Regions from separate parts of the Streptomyces sp. NPDC101160 genome, predicted to be linked through region 1. Evidence: riboswitches for the same ligand, from Rfam matches in the RefSeq annotation. Region 1 holds a riboswitch; the other holds the start of a gene.

Evidence for each region. Region 1 has a riboswitch for thiamine pyrophosphate ahead of thiC (phosphomethylpyrimidine synthase ThiC). Riboswitches for the same ligand answer to the same signal wherever they lie in the genome.
Region 2: it holds a riboswitch for thiamine pyrophosphate, as region 1 does, so the genes downstream of both, ACIRSU_RS13510 (thiamine ABC transporter substrate binding subunit) here and thiC (phosphomethylpyrimidine synthase ThiC) in region 1, are expected to answer to the same signal.

Annotation. Positions count from the first base shown of each region.
Region 1 is NZ_JBIWPJ010000006.1:474,843-480,747, reverse strand. Features, by position in the region: gene ACIRSU_RS21625 (hypothetical protein) at 1-629, shown strand, start outside; gene thiC (phosphomethylpyrimidine synthase ThiC) at 679-2,475, opposite strand; TPP riboswitch at 2,470-2,585, opposite strand; gene ACIRSU_RS21615 (YibE/F family protein) at 2,658-3,980, shown strand; gene ACIRSU_RS21610 (SsgA family sporulation/cell division regulator) at 4,090-4,524, opposite strand; gene ACIRSU_RS21605 (IclR family transcriptional regulator) at 4,599-5,369, opposite strand; gene ACIRSU_RS21600 (DUF5326 family protein) at 5,573-5,785, opposite strand.
Region 2 is NZ_JBIWPJ010000004.1:103,594-109,498, reverse strand. Features, by position in the region: gene ACIRSU_RS13520 (hypothetical protein) at 131-841, opposite strand; gene rlmN (23S rRNA (adenine(2503)-C(2))-methyltransferase RlmN) at 980-2,086, shown strand; TPP riboswitch at 2,116-2,225, shown strand; gene ACIRSU_RS13510 (thiamine ABC transporter substrate binding subunit) at 2,323-3,396, shown strand; gene ACIRSU_RS13505 (ABC transporter permease) at 3,435-5,048, shown strand; gene ACIRSU_RS13500 (ABC transporter ATP-binding protein) at 5,048-5,905, shown strand, end outside.

The sequences.
Region 1 (5,905 bases):
ACGAGGGCGGCGCGGGCGTCTTCGCCGTCGTCACCGTCCTCGGCCCGCTCCTCGCGGGCACCGCGGCCGTGATCTTCCTGCTGGTCGGCGCGGTCCTGAAGATGCTCGACCCGGCCCCCGCGTTCGCCGACACCCTGCTGACCGCCGGCCTTCTCTTCGGCGCCGTCGCCGCGGCCGGACTGCTCTGCGCGGCGGCCGGACTGCTGCTCACGGCCCTGCGCAACAGCGCCACCGAAGTCCCCGCCCAGGCCCCCGACGACGAGCTGACGCGCGCCAGGGACGCCTGGTGCCGGGCCCTGGCGGACCGGGGCATCCACCCTTTTCTCCGCGACGCCCTCGCCGCGTCGCCGCCCCTGCCGCGCCAGTCGCCCGCGCCGCCCACCGGCCGCATACCCAAGGTCGGCTACAGCGGCCCGGACTTCACCAGCCCGAACGAGGGCGGCGCCCCGGCCCCACGCCCGACCTACACGAGCCCGGACTTCTCCAGCCCCGACTTCACGAGCCCGGACTTCACGAGTCCCGACGCCACAAGTTCCAACTCCACGAGCTCAGGCTCCACGAGTTCAGGCCCCACGAGCTCCGACCTCGCAAGTCCTGACGCCGGCACGCCGGAGCACCGTCCGGAGTGACCGGCATGCCACCCACGCGCCATGGGTGGCATGCCGTCAGCCACGGGCGTCAGTCGGCCAGCGGCAGGTACACCCGGTTCCCGGACGCCGCGAACTCCGCCGACTTCTCGGCCATGCCCGCCTCGATCTCGTCCGCCTTCAGGTCACCGCCGTGCTCGCGCCTGATGTCCTGCGAGATCTTCATCGAGCAGAACTTCGGCCCGCACATCGAGCAGAAGTGCGCCGTCTTCGCGGGCTCCGCCGGCAGCGTCTCGTCGTGGAACTCGCGGGCCGTGTCGGGGTCGAGGGCCAGGTTGAACTGGTCCTCCCAGCGGAACTCGAACCGCGCGTCCGAGAGGGCGTCGTCCCACTCCTGCGCGCCCGGGTGCCCCTTGGCGAGGTCCGCCGCGTGCGCCGCGATCTTGTACGTGATGACACCGGTCTTCACGTCGTCGCGGTTGGGCAGGCCCAGGTGCTCCTTGGGCGTGACGTAGCAGAGCATCGCGGTGCCCCACCACGCGATCATCGCCGCGCCGATGCCCGAGGTGATGTGGTCGTACGCCGGGGCGACGTCCGTGGTCAGCGGGCCGAGCGTGTAGAACGGCGCCTCCTCGCAGATCTCCTGCTGGAGGTCGATGTTCTCCTTGATCTTGTGCATCGGGACGTGGCCCGGGCCCTCGATCATCGTCTGCACGTTGTGTCGCTTGGCGATCGTGTTGAGCTCACCCAGCGTGCGCAGCTCGGCGAACTGGGCGTCGTCGTTGGCGTCCGCGATCGAGCCGGGCCGCAGGCCGTCGCCGAGCGAGTACGTGACGTCGTACGCCGCGAGGATCTCGCAGAGCTCCTCGAAGTTGGTGTAGAGGAAGTTCTCCTTGTGGTGCGCGAGGCACCAGGCGGCCATGATCGAGCCGCCGCGCGAGACGATGCCGGTCTTGCGGCGCGCGGTGAGCGGCACGTACGGCAGCAGCACGCCGGCGTGCACCGTCATGTAGTCGACGCCCTGCTCGGCCTGCTCGATGACCGTGTCCTTGTAGATCTCCCAGGTCAGCTCCTCGGCCTTGCCGTCGACCTTCTCCAGGGCCTGGTAGAGGGGGACGGTGCCGATCGGCACGGGGGAGTTGCGCAGCACCCACTCGCGGGTGGTGTGGATGTTGCGGCCGGTGGACAGGTCCATGACCGTGTCGGCGCCCCAGCGGGTCGCCCAGGTCATCTTCTCCACCTCCTCCTCGATGGAGGAGGTCACGGCGGAGTTGCCGATGTTGGCGTTGACCTTCACCAGGAACCGCTTGCCGATGATCATCGGCTCGATCTCCGGGTGGTTGACGTTGGCCGGCAGCACCGCGCGCCCGGCCGCGATCTCCTCGCGGACGACCTCGGGGGAGACGTTCTCGCGGATCGCGACGTACTCCATCTCCGGCGTGATCTCGCCACGGCGGGCGTACGCGAGCTGGGTGACCGCCTGTCCGTCGCGGCCCCGGCGAGGCAGCCGCGGCCGGCCCGGGAAGACGGCGTCGAGGTTCTTCAGCCCGCCGCCGCGCGGCGAGGTGTGCTTGATGCCGTCGTCCTCGGGGCGGACGGGGCGGCCCGCGTACTCCTCGGTGTCGCCGCGCGCGATGATCCAGTTCTCGCGCAGCGGCGCGAGACCGCGCCGCACGTCGGTGTCGACGGCGGGGTCGGTGTACGGGCCGGACGTGTCGTACAGCGTCACGTCCTTGCCGTTGGTGAGGTGCACCTGGCGAACCGGCACCCGGATGTCGGGGCGGGAGCCCTCGACGTACCCCTTGTGCCAGCCCGGCGTGCGCTCCCCCTGGCCGCTCTGCGGGTCGTTCTGGTCGGAGGCAGACGTGCGTGCATCCTGAATGGTCATGAGACCGAATCTCCCTACGCCGGCATTACCCGGTAACAGGTTCGGCGGTCGGCGCAGCGAAACTTCAGCGCCCTCTCAGCCCGGTGCTCCGAGCTCCCGCGTGTGCAAAGGTGCCACCACGCTAGCGTCATTCCTGGCGTGCTGAACAGTGGGCCCCTTGACGTTGTTGCGATGATCGGGCGGTGACTTCGACGCACCAGACCCCCGAACCGCCTGGTCACGAGGGCCATGGCGGCCACGACCACCCCCACTCCCCCGGGCATTCCCACGGCCACGGCCACAGCCACGGGCCGGCCGCGCCCGTCTCGCGGCATCTGCGGAAGGTCATCGCCGCGGTCCTCATCCCGTTCGGCGCCGCCGTGCTCGTCGGGCTCGTGATGCTGTGGCCGGGCGGTACGCCGGCGCACCAGCGCACGGGCGTCGGCTTCGACCGGCAGACCGAGCAGGGCCGGGTGGTCTCCGTCGCGCACGTCGACTGCAAGGAGGTGCACGTCAGCTCCCCGGGTCAGTGCGAGAAGGCCACGGTCGAGGTCACCACGGGCCCGGACAGGGGCCGCACCTTCACCGAGGTCGTACAGCCCGACGCGCCGCGCCAACTCCACAAGGGACAGGGCGTGGTGGTCGCGTACGCCCCCGACGCGCCGCCCGAGCTGCAGTATTCGGTCACCGACATCAACCGGAAGCTGCCCGTCGCGCTGCTCGCCGGAATCTTCGCGCTCGCCGTCGTGGTCGTCGGCCGGATGCGCGGGGTGATGGCGCTGGTCGCGCTCGCCGCGAGCTTCCTGGTGCTGACCTTCTTCATCCTGCCGGCGATACTCCAGGGCTCGAATCCCCTGGTGGTCGCGGTCGTCGGGGCGAGCGCGATCATGCTGATCGCGCTCTACCTGTGCCACGGGCTCTCGGCGCGGACCTCGGTCGCGGTGCTCGGCACGCTGGTCTCGCTGCTGCTGACCGGTCTGCTCGGTTCGCTCTTCATCGGCTGGGGCTCGCTCAGCGGGAACACCGACGACAACACCGGTCTCATCCACAGCCTCTACCCGGACATCGACATGTCGGGACTGCTGCTCGCCGGCGTCATCATCGGCTCGCTCGGCGTGCTCGACGACGTGACGGTCACCCAGACCTCGGCCGTCTGGGAACTCCACCAGGCCGATTCGGGCATGGGACCGCGGGCGCTCTACCGGGCCGGCATCCGGATCGGCCGGGACCACATCGCCTCGGTGGTGAACACCCTGGTGCTCGCCTACGCCGGCGCGGCGCTGCCGCTGCTGCTGCTCTTCTCCATCGCGCAGAGCAGCGTGGGGACGGTGGCCAACAGCGAGCTGGTCGCCGAGGAGATCGTCCGCACGCTGGTCGGCTCGATCGGTCTGGTCGCGTCGGTGCCGGTCACCACCGGCCTCGCGGCCCTCGTGGTCGCGGCCGACCGCCCGGGTCCGGCGGGGCGGGTGGCACGCGGGGGAACGTCACGAGGGGTACGGGGCGGCCGGCGGCGCCGGGCGAAGTGACGGTACGGGGCGGGGCGAAGGAACCGTAGGGCGCCGGGCCGGGGGCGGGTCGGCGCGGGTCGGGCGTGGGGTGAGGCGCTCGGTCGGGACTCGGGGACCCGGCCGGGGCTCAGCCCGCGTTCTCCTCCGCGAGGATCCGGCCCAGTGCCGCCTCCAGGTGGTCCTCGAAGTCACCGAGCGTGCGTTCCTGACCGAGCGGTACGAGCTTGTCCGTACGGTCGAGGAAGGCGACGAGCGGCGGGGCGCTGGCCCGGAACAGGGCGCGGTCACCGCCGACCTGAAGCCGGATCATCACGTCGGACAGGCCCTCGGGTTCGGTCGGCGCGATGTGCACATCGCCGTCCCCGCTCGGCCTGTTGATCCCGTCGAGCAGCAGCTCGCGGCCGAACGCCCAGGTCACCGGCGCGTCTCCGGGGAGGTGGAAGGTCATCCGCACCGCGTACGGGTCGCGGGTCTCGTACCGCAGTTCCACCGGGATCCTGAAGGAGAGCTCCTCGGAGACGAGGAAGCTCATCAGGACCTCGGCCTGAACCGTCTCTCGCATCATGTACCCCGCAGTAAGTGGAAGTTTTGACGCAATCGTGCTGTAAGCCCTAGCAGATCACAAGGAGTGATTTTTCAGATACTGATAGAGAAGGCGAGCGAACTGAAGAGCCTTCCGATCTCGCAGCGTAGCCATTCGACTGCGGGCAGCAACCGTTCTTGCTGGTGAAGCGGGAGGGAAATCGCCATCGTGGCCGCCGTGGAGCCCGCCGTGATGGGAATGGCGGCACAGACCGTGCCGAGCGCATATTCCTGACGCTCCACCAGGGGCTCCATTCGCCCCAAACCTTCCAAACGGTCCAAAAAGGCACGCCGATTACGCACCGTATACGGGGTGATGGATTCCACCGGGTGGCGATCGAGGTGGTCTTGACGGCTCTTCGGATCGAGTTGGGAGAGCAGGCACTGCCCGATGGCGTGCGCGTGGCCGGTCTCCTTGAAGTTCGCCCACTCCTCGACCGCGGGGTTCGCGGGAGTGTCGGCGACGGAGACGAGCTCGATCTCGCCTTCGCGGTAGATCGCGAAGTAGACGGGGACGCCGATGACGTCCCGCCAGCGGGCGAGAGAGTCCTCGACCTTGGTGCGACGATTCTGCACAGCTCCGCCACCGACCAGACGGGCGACGGCGTCGCCGAGGACGAACACGCCCTTCTCGCGGCGCAGATAGCCCTCGTGCGTCAGGGTGCGGAGCAGGTGGTACGCGGTGGGAAGCGGGAGTCCCGCCTCGCGCGCGAGCTGTTTGGCGGGGGCCCCGTCCTCGTGGGAGCCCACGGCCTCGAGGAGTCTCAGCGCCCGCTGCACCGAGCCGATCAGAGTAGGAGCAGCGGGCTGCGAAGCAGTGGCCAAAGGTCACCCCCAGGCGTGTCGACGAGTGCGTCGCACCCGCCCGCGGGGGCCGCCCCCGCGCGCCCGCCGCGGCCTGGGACCGCGGAGGTTTCGCCTGTGGTTCCCGGGGCGGCAGAGGTCTGCCACTCTAATGGCAGGCCCCAGGGCCACATGGGTTTCTACCTGCGCGTTCCCCCGGCCGGGCTAACGCCCGGCGAGGCGTGCTACCAGTCCCCCCGCGAGGTGTTCGACGCCGTGAACTTCTTGACGACGTAGATGAGGCCGCCGACCAGCGCCACGAAGACCAGCACCTTGAAGAGCAGCCCGAACACGATGCTCAGCACCGTGGTGATCAGACCGCCGAAGACGGCCAGCGCGATGACGGGTATGGCGATCCACTTCACCCACCACGGCATCCCCGCGAGAATCTCCTTCACCGCCATTGCGCTTACCTCATCTCCGAAGAGCCCGGGCCCGTTGACCCGGTCGGCGCGCTCTGCGCCGGACACACTTCGATGCTAGGGGCGCACCCCGTGCGAGCGGGGGCCTCGCGGCCC
Region 2 (5,905 bases), on a different contig from region 1:
GTGGCTGCTCCTCGTGCTGTTCGTGGGCAGCGGCTGACCGGCGGTTCCCCCGGGTTCGCGGAAGGGCCCCCGGCCCGCACCTTCGGGTGCGGGCCGGGGGCCCTTCGCGCAGGCCCGTACCGCCTGTCGGTCAGCCGCGGTCCGGGTTGAGCCCGGCCGCGACCGCCTGTACGCGGGCGATCTGGAGCTTCGCCGCGTACGTCGTGTTCTCGGGCGTGGTGTCGCTCGTCATGACGTAGGCCACGACGGAGCCGACGCGCATGACGACGTGGATGCTGTTGTCGTGCTGGAACGCCTGGGTCTCCTCGGCGCCGGTGTCCATCGTCAGCGACTGCACCGGGTGCTCGTCCCCCTCACCGGGCTTCCGCTTCGCCTCCGCGAGGGTCTTCGTCTCCGCGGCGGCCTCGGCCGCGGAGGAGAAGGTGATGAGGCTGAACTCGACGCGCGCGCCGTCCGGGTTGCGCGACTCCATGTCCTTGTGCCCGATGACCTCGGCCCCGGCGGCGCACGGCGTCTTCGTCAGTTGGGCGCAGCCCTTGAGGACGTCGGCGCCCTGGCCCACGATGCTCTCGCCGCTGGACATGGACTCCAGGCTGCCGTCGCTCGGGAGCGCGGCGTGCATGTCGGTCGCGTTGATCGTCACCGGCGGGAAGTTCGGCGTGATGCTCTGCTGGTCGGCGGGAGCCGACGACGCGCCGCCTTCCTGGCCTCCCTTGGCGGGCGCCTCCACCGTCGACCGGTCCGCCGGTGTGCCTCCCGCCGTCGTGCTCCCGTCCTTGCACGCCGTCAGCGCGAGCGCCAGCACCGCCGCGACGGCGGCCCCCCGTACCACTGCCTTCATACCGAGTCCTCCGATGACCTGATCATGATCCATTGGCATGGACACCCAACATCATCGAGCGGGTGATCGGCCAATTGTGCGATCGGCCGATTCGCGGGGCGCGGCCTCGCCGGAATCGTCTGCGACACTGGTAGGACCATGCCGAAGCCCGGAGAACTCACTTTCGTCGCCCCGCGCGGAGCCAAGCAGCCCCCGCGGCACCTCGCCGACCTCTCGCCCGCCGAGCGCAAGGAGGCCGTCGCCGCGATCGGCGAGAAGCCGTTCCGCGCCAAGCAGCTGTCCACGCACTACTTCGCGCGGTACGCGCACGACCCGGCCGAGTGGACCGACATCCCGGCCGGCTCGCGCGAGAAGCTCGCCGGCGAGCTGCTGCCCGATCTGATGTCGGTGGTGCGGCACGTGTCGTGCGACGACGACACGACCCGCAAGACGCTGTGGAAGCTGCACGACGGCACGCTCGTGGAGTCGGTGCTCATGCGCTACCCGGACCGGGTGACCATGTGCATCTCCTCGCAGGCCGGCTGCGGCATGAACTGCCCGTTCTGCGCCACCGGCCAGGCGGGGCTCGACCGCAACCTGTCCACGGCGGAGATCGTCCACCAGATCGTCGACGGCATGCGCGCGCTGCGCGACGGCGAGGTGCCCGGAGGCCCGGCCCGGCTTTCGAACATCGTCTTCATGGGGATGGGCGAGCCGCTCGCGAACTACAAGCGGGTCGTCGGCGCCATCCGCCGGCTCACCGACCCCGAGCCCGACGGCCTCGGCCTGTCGCAGCGCGGCATCACCGTCTCCACGGTCGGCCTGGTCCCGGCGATGCTGCGGTTCGCCGACGAGGGCTTCAAGTGCCGCCTCGCCGTGTCGCTGCACGCCCCGGACGACGAGCTGCGCGACACCCTGGTGCCCGTGAACACCCGCTGGAAGGTCCGTGAGGTCCTCGACGCGGCGTGGGAGTACGCGGAGAAGTCCGGCCGCCGGATCTCCATCGAGTACGCCCTGATCCGGGACATCAACGACCAGGCGTGGCGCGGCGACCTGCTGGGCCGGCTGCTCAAGGGCAAGCGGGTGCACGTCAACCTGATCCCGCTGAACCCGACCCCGGGCTCCAAGTGGACCGCGTCCCGGCCGGAGGACGAGAAGGCGTTCGTCGAGGCCATCGCCGCCCACGGCGTACCGGTCACCGTCCGCGACACCCGTGGACAGGAGATCGACGGCGCCTGTGGACAGCTCGCCGCGGCGGAACGCTGACCTTGTAGTCTGAGCTCGAACACAAATGCATATTCCGACAGGGGAGCGCCACAGCGCTGAGAGTGCGGCACCGTCAGGCCGCAGACCCTCTGAACCTCGCCCAGGTCATTCTGGGTAGGAAGTTCGGTCGTAACTCGAGCTGTTGCGCCCTGCCCGCGCCCGGTCTTCCCGGTCGCGGGCAGGGCCGCGTCTCTTCCTGGTCACCCCCAGGAGGAAAACCAGTGAGCATCAAGAAGATGGCCGCCGTCGCGCTCGTCAGCGCGCTCGGCGTGACCACCCTCGCCGCGTGCGGCGGCGGCACGGCGAAGCCCGCCGCCGAGGGCCCCGCGCCGAAGACCGTCACGCTCGTCAGCCACGACTCCTTCGCCGCCTCCAAGGAGGTGCTCGCCGCCTTCACCAAGGAGACCGGATTCACGGTCAAGGTGCTCAAGAGCGGTGACGCGGGCGAGGCCGTCAACAAGGAGATCCTGACCAAGGGCGCCCCGCAGGGCGACGTCTTCTTCGGCGTCGACAACACGCTGCTGTCCCGCGCCCTCGACAACGGCATCTTCACCTCGTACGAGGCGAAGGGCCTGGACCGCGTCCCCGATGCGTTCCAGCTGGACAAGGCGGAGCACCGGGTCACCCCGGTCGACTCGGGCGACATCTGCGTCAACTACGACAAGAAGTACTTCGCGGACAGGAAGCTCGCGCCGCCGCAGACCTTCGACGACCTGGCGAAGCCGGCGTACAAGGACCTGCTCGTCGTCGAGAACCCCGAGCGGTCCTCCCCGGGTCTCGGCTTCCTCCTCGGCACGGCCGCGAAGTACGGCGACGCCGGGTGGCAGGACTACTGGAAGAAGCTCAAGGCCAACGGCGTGAAGACGGTCGACAGCTGGGAGCTCGCCTACAACCAGGAGTTCTCCGGCTCGTCCGGCGGCAAGAAGGCCAAGGGCGACCGGCCGCTGGTCGTGTCGTACGCCTCCTCCCCGCCGGCCGAGGTGCTCTACTCCGAGCCGCAGCCGAAGGTCGCGCCGACCGGTGTGTCCACCGGCACCTGCTTCCGGCAGATCGAGTTCGCGGGCCTGCTGAACGGGGCGAAGAACCCCGAGGGCGGCAAGGCGCTCATCGACTTCATGATCTCCAAGAAGTTCCAGGAGGACATGCCGCTGCAGATGTTCGTCAACCCCGTCGCGAACGACGCGTCGCTGCCGGAGCTGTTCACCAAGCACGGCGTGGTGGTCGACAAGCCGGAGACGATGGCGCCGAAGAAGATCGCCGACAACCGTGACCAGTGGATCCAGCAGTGGACCTCGCTCGTCCTGAAGTAGTCGCCCGCCGCAGGCAGAGCGCGACGCGGCTCGGGCTGATGGTGCTGCCCGTCGCGTTCTTCGCGGTGTTCTTCGCCTGGCCCGTCGTCTCGATCGTCGAGCGCGGGCTCCGGCCCGACGGCCACTGGGAGCTCGGCCGGTTCGGCGAGACGCTGAGCCGGCCGGACATCCTCGACGTGCTGTGGTTCACGCTGTGGCAGGCGCTCGCCTCCACCGCGCTCACCCTGCTCGTCGCGCTGCCCGGCGCGTACGTCTTCGCCCGGTTCGACTTCCCCGGCAAGAAGCTGCTGCGCGCGGTCGTCACCGTGCCGTTCGTGCTGCCCACCGTCATGGTCGGCACCGCGTTCCTCGCCCTGGTGGGCCGCCGCGGCCTGCTCGACGAGTGGTGGGGCGTCCGGCTCGACACCGGTGTGTGGGCGATCCTCCTCGCCCACGTCTTCTTCAACTACGCCGTCGTCGTCCGCACCGTCGGCGGCCTCTGGTCCCAGCTCGACCCGCGCCAGGAAGAGGCCGCCCGGGTCCTCGGCGCCTCCCGCTGGCGGGCCTGGCGGACGGTGACGCTGCCCGCGCTCGCGCCGTCGGTCGCCGCCGCCGGGCTCATGGTCTTCCTGTTCACGGCGAGCTCCTTCGGCATCGTGCAGATCCTCGGCGGCCCCGCTTACTCCACGCTGGAGACCGAGATCTACCGGCAGACCGCGGACCGGCTCCAGCTGTCCACCGCCGCCGTGCTCACCATGGTGCAGTTCGTCATGGTCGGCGCGGTCCTCGCCGTGCACGCGCGGACGGTACGGCGCCGGGAGACGGCGCTGAAGCTGGTGCCGGCCGAGCGGACCGCGCGCCGGCCGCGCGGCGCCGGGCAGTGGGCGCTGCTCGGCGGCGTGCTGCTCTCCGTCGCGCTGCTGATCCTCGCGCCGCTCGGCGTTCTCGTCGAACGTTCCTTCGCCACGCCCGGCGGCTACGGCCTCGACTACTACCGGGCGCTGCAGTCCGTCGACGAGAACGGCACCTTCCTGGTGCCGATGACCGACACCATCGTCAACTCGCTCCAGTACGCGCTCGCCGCCACCGGCATCGCCGTCGTCATCGGCGGCCTCGCCGCCGCCGCGCTCACCAGGCGCGCGGGCCGGCTCGTGCGCGGCTTCGACGCGCTGCTCATGCTGCCGCTCGGGGTGTCCGCCGTCACCGTCGGCTTCGGCTTCCTCATCACCCTCGACGAGCCGCCGCTCGACCTGCGGGCCAGCTGGATCCTCGTACCGCTCGCGCAGGCCCTGGTCGGCGTGCCCTTCGTCGTACGGATCATGCTGCCAGTGCTGCGGGCCGTCGACGAGCGGCTGCGGGAGGCCGCGGCCGTGCTCGGGGCGTCGCCGCGGCGGGCGTGGCGGGAGGTCGACCTGCCGCTCGTGCGGCGGGCGCTGCTCATTGCCGCCGGCTTCGCCTTCGCCGTGTCGCTCGGCGAGTTCGGCGCGACGGTCTTCATCGCCCGCCCCGACAACCCGACCCTGCCGGTCGCGGTCGCCCGGCTCCTGAGCCGGCCGGGCGAGCTCAACTACGGCCAGGCCATGGCCCTTTCGACGATTCTCATGGTGGTGTGCGCGGTGTCCCTGCTGCTCCTCGAACGGCTGCGCTCCGACCGGACCTCGGGGGAGTTCTGATGCTGACGCTGACCGCGGCGACCGTGCGCTTCGGGGACCGTGCCGTCCTCGACGCGGTGGACCTGGAGGTCGCCGAGCACGAGATCGTGTGCGTGCTCGGGCCGAGCGGCAGCGGCAAGTCCACGCTGCTGCGCGCCGTCGCCGGACTCCAGCCGCTCGACGGCGGACGGGTGTCGCTCGGGGGCGCCGACCAGGCCGGCGTGCCCGTGCACCGGCGCGGTGTCGGCCTCATGTTCCAGGACCACCAGCTCTTCCCGCAGCGCGACGTCGCCGGCAACGTCGCCTTCGGGCTGCGCATGCGCGGCGCGTCCAAGGCCGAACAGGCGGCCCGGGTCGCCGAGTTGCTCGACCTGGTCGGCCTTCCCGGCGCCGGGCGCCGCGCCGTCTCCGCCCTCTCCGGTGGCGAACAGCAGCGCGTCGCCCTCGCCCGCGCGCTCGCGCCCCGCCCCCGGCTGCTCATGCTCGACGAGCCGCTCGGCCAGCTCGACCGGGGCCTGCGCGAACGTCTCGTCGTCGAACTCCGCAGGCTCTTCGGCCGGTTGGGCACCACCGTGCTCGCCGTCACCCACGACCAGGGCGAGGCCTTCGCCCTCGCCGACCGGGTCGTCGTCATGCGCGACGGCCGCATCGCCCAGTCCGGCACCCCCCTCGACGTCTGGCAGCGCCCCGCCTCCGAGTTCGTCGCCCGCTTCCTCGGTTTCGACAACGTGGTCGCGGCGACGGTGAGCGGCGCCGCCGCCACCACCGTCTGGGGCAAGATCCCGGTCCCCGACGGCTCCCCCCAGGGCGAGCGCCGCCTCCTCGTCCGCCCGGCGGGCGTCCGCCTCGCCGGCACGGGCGAGGGCCTGGCCTGCCGG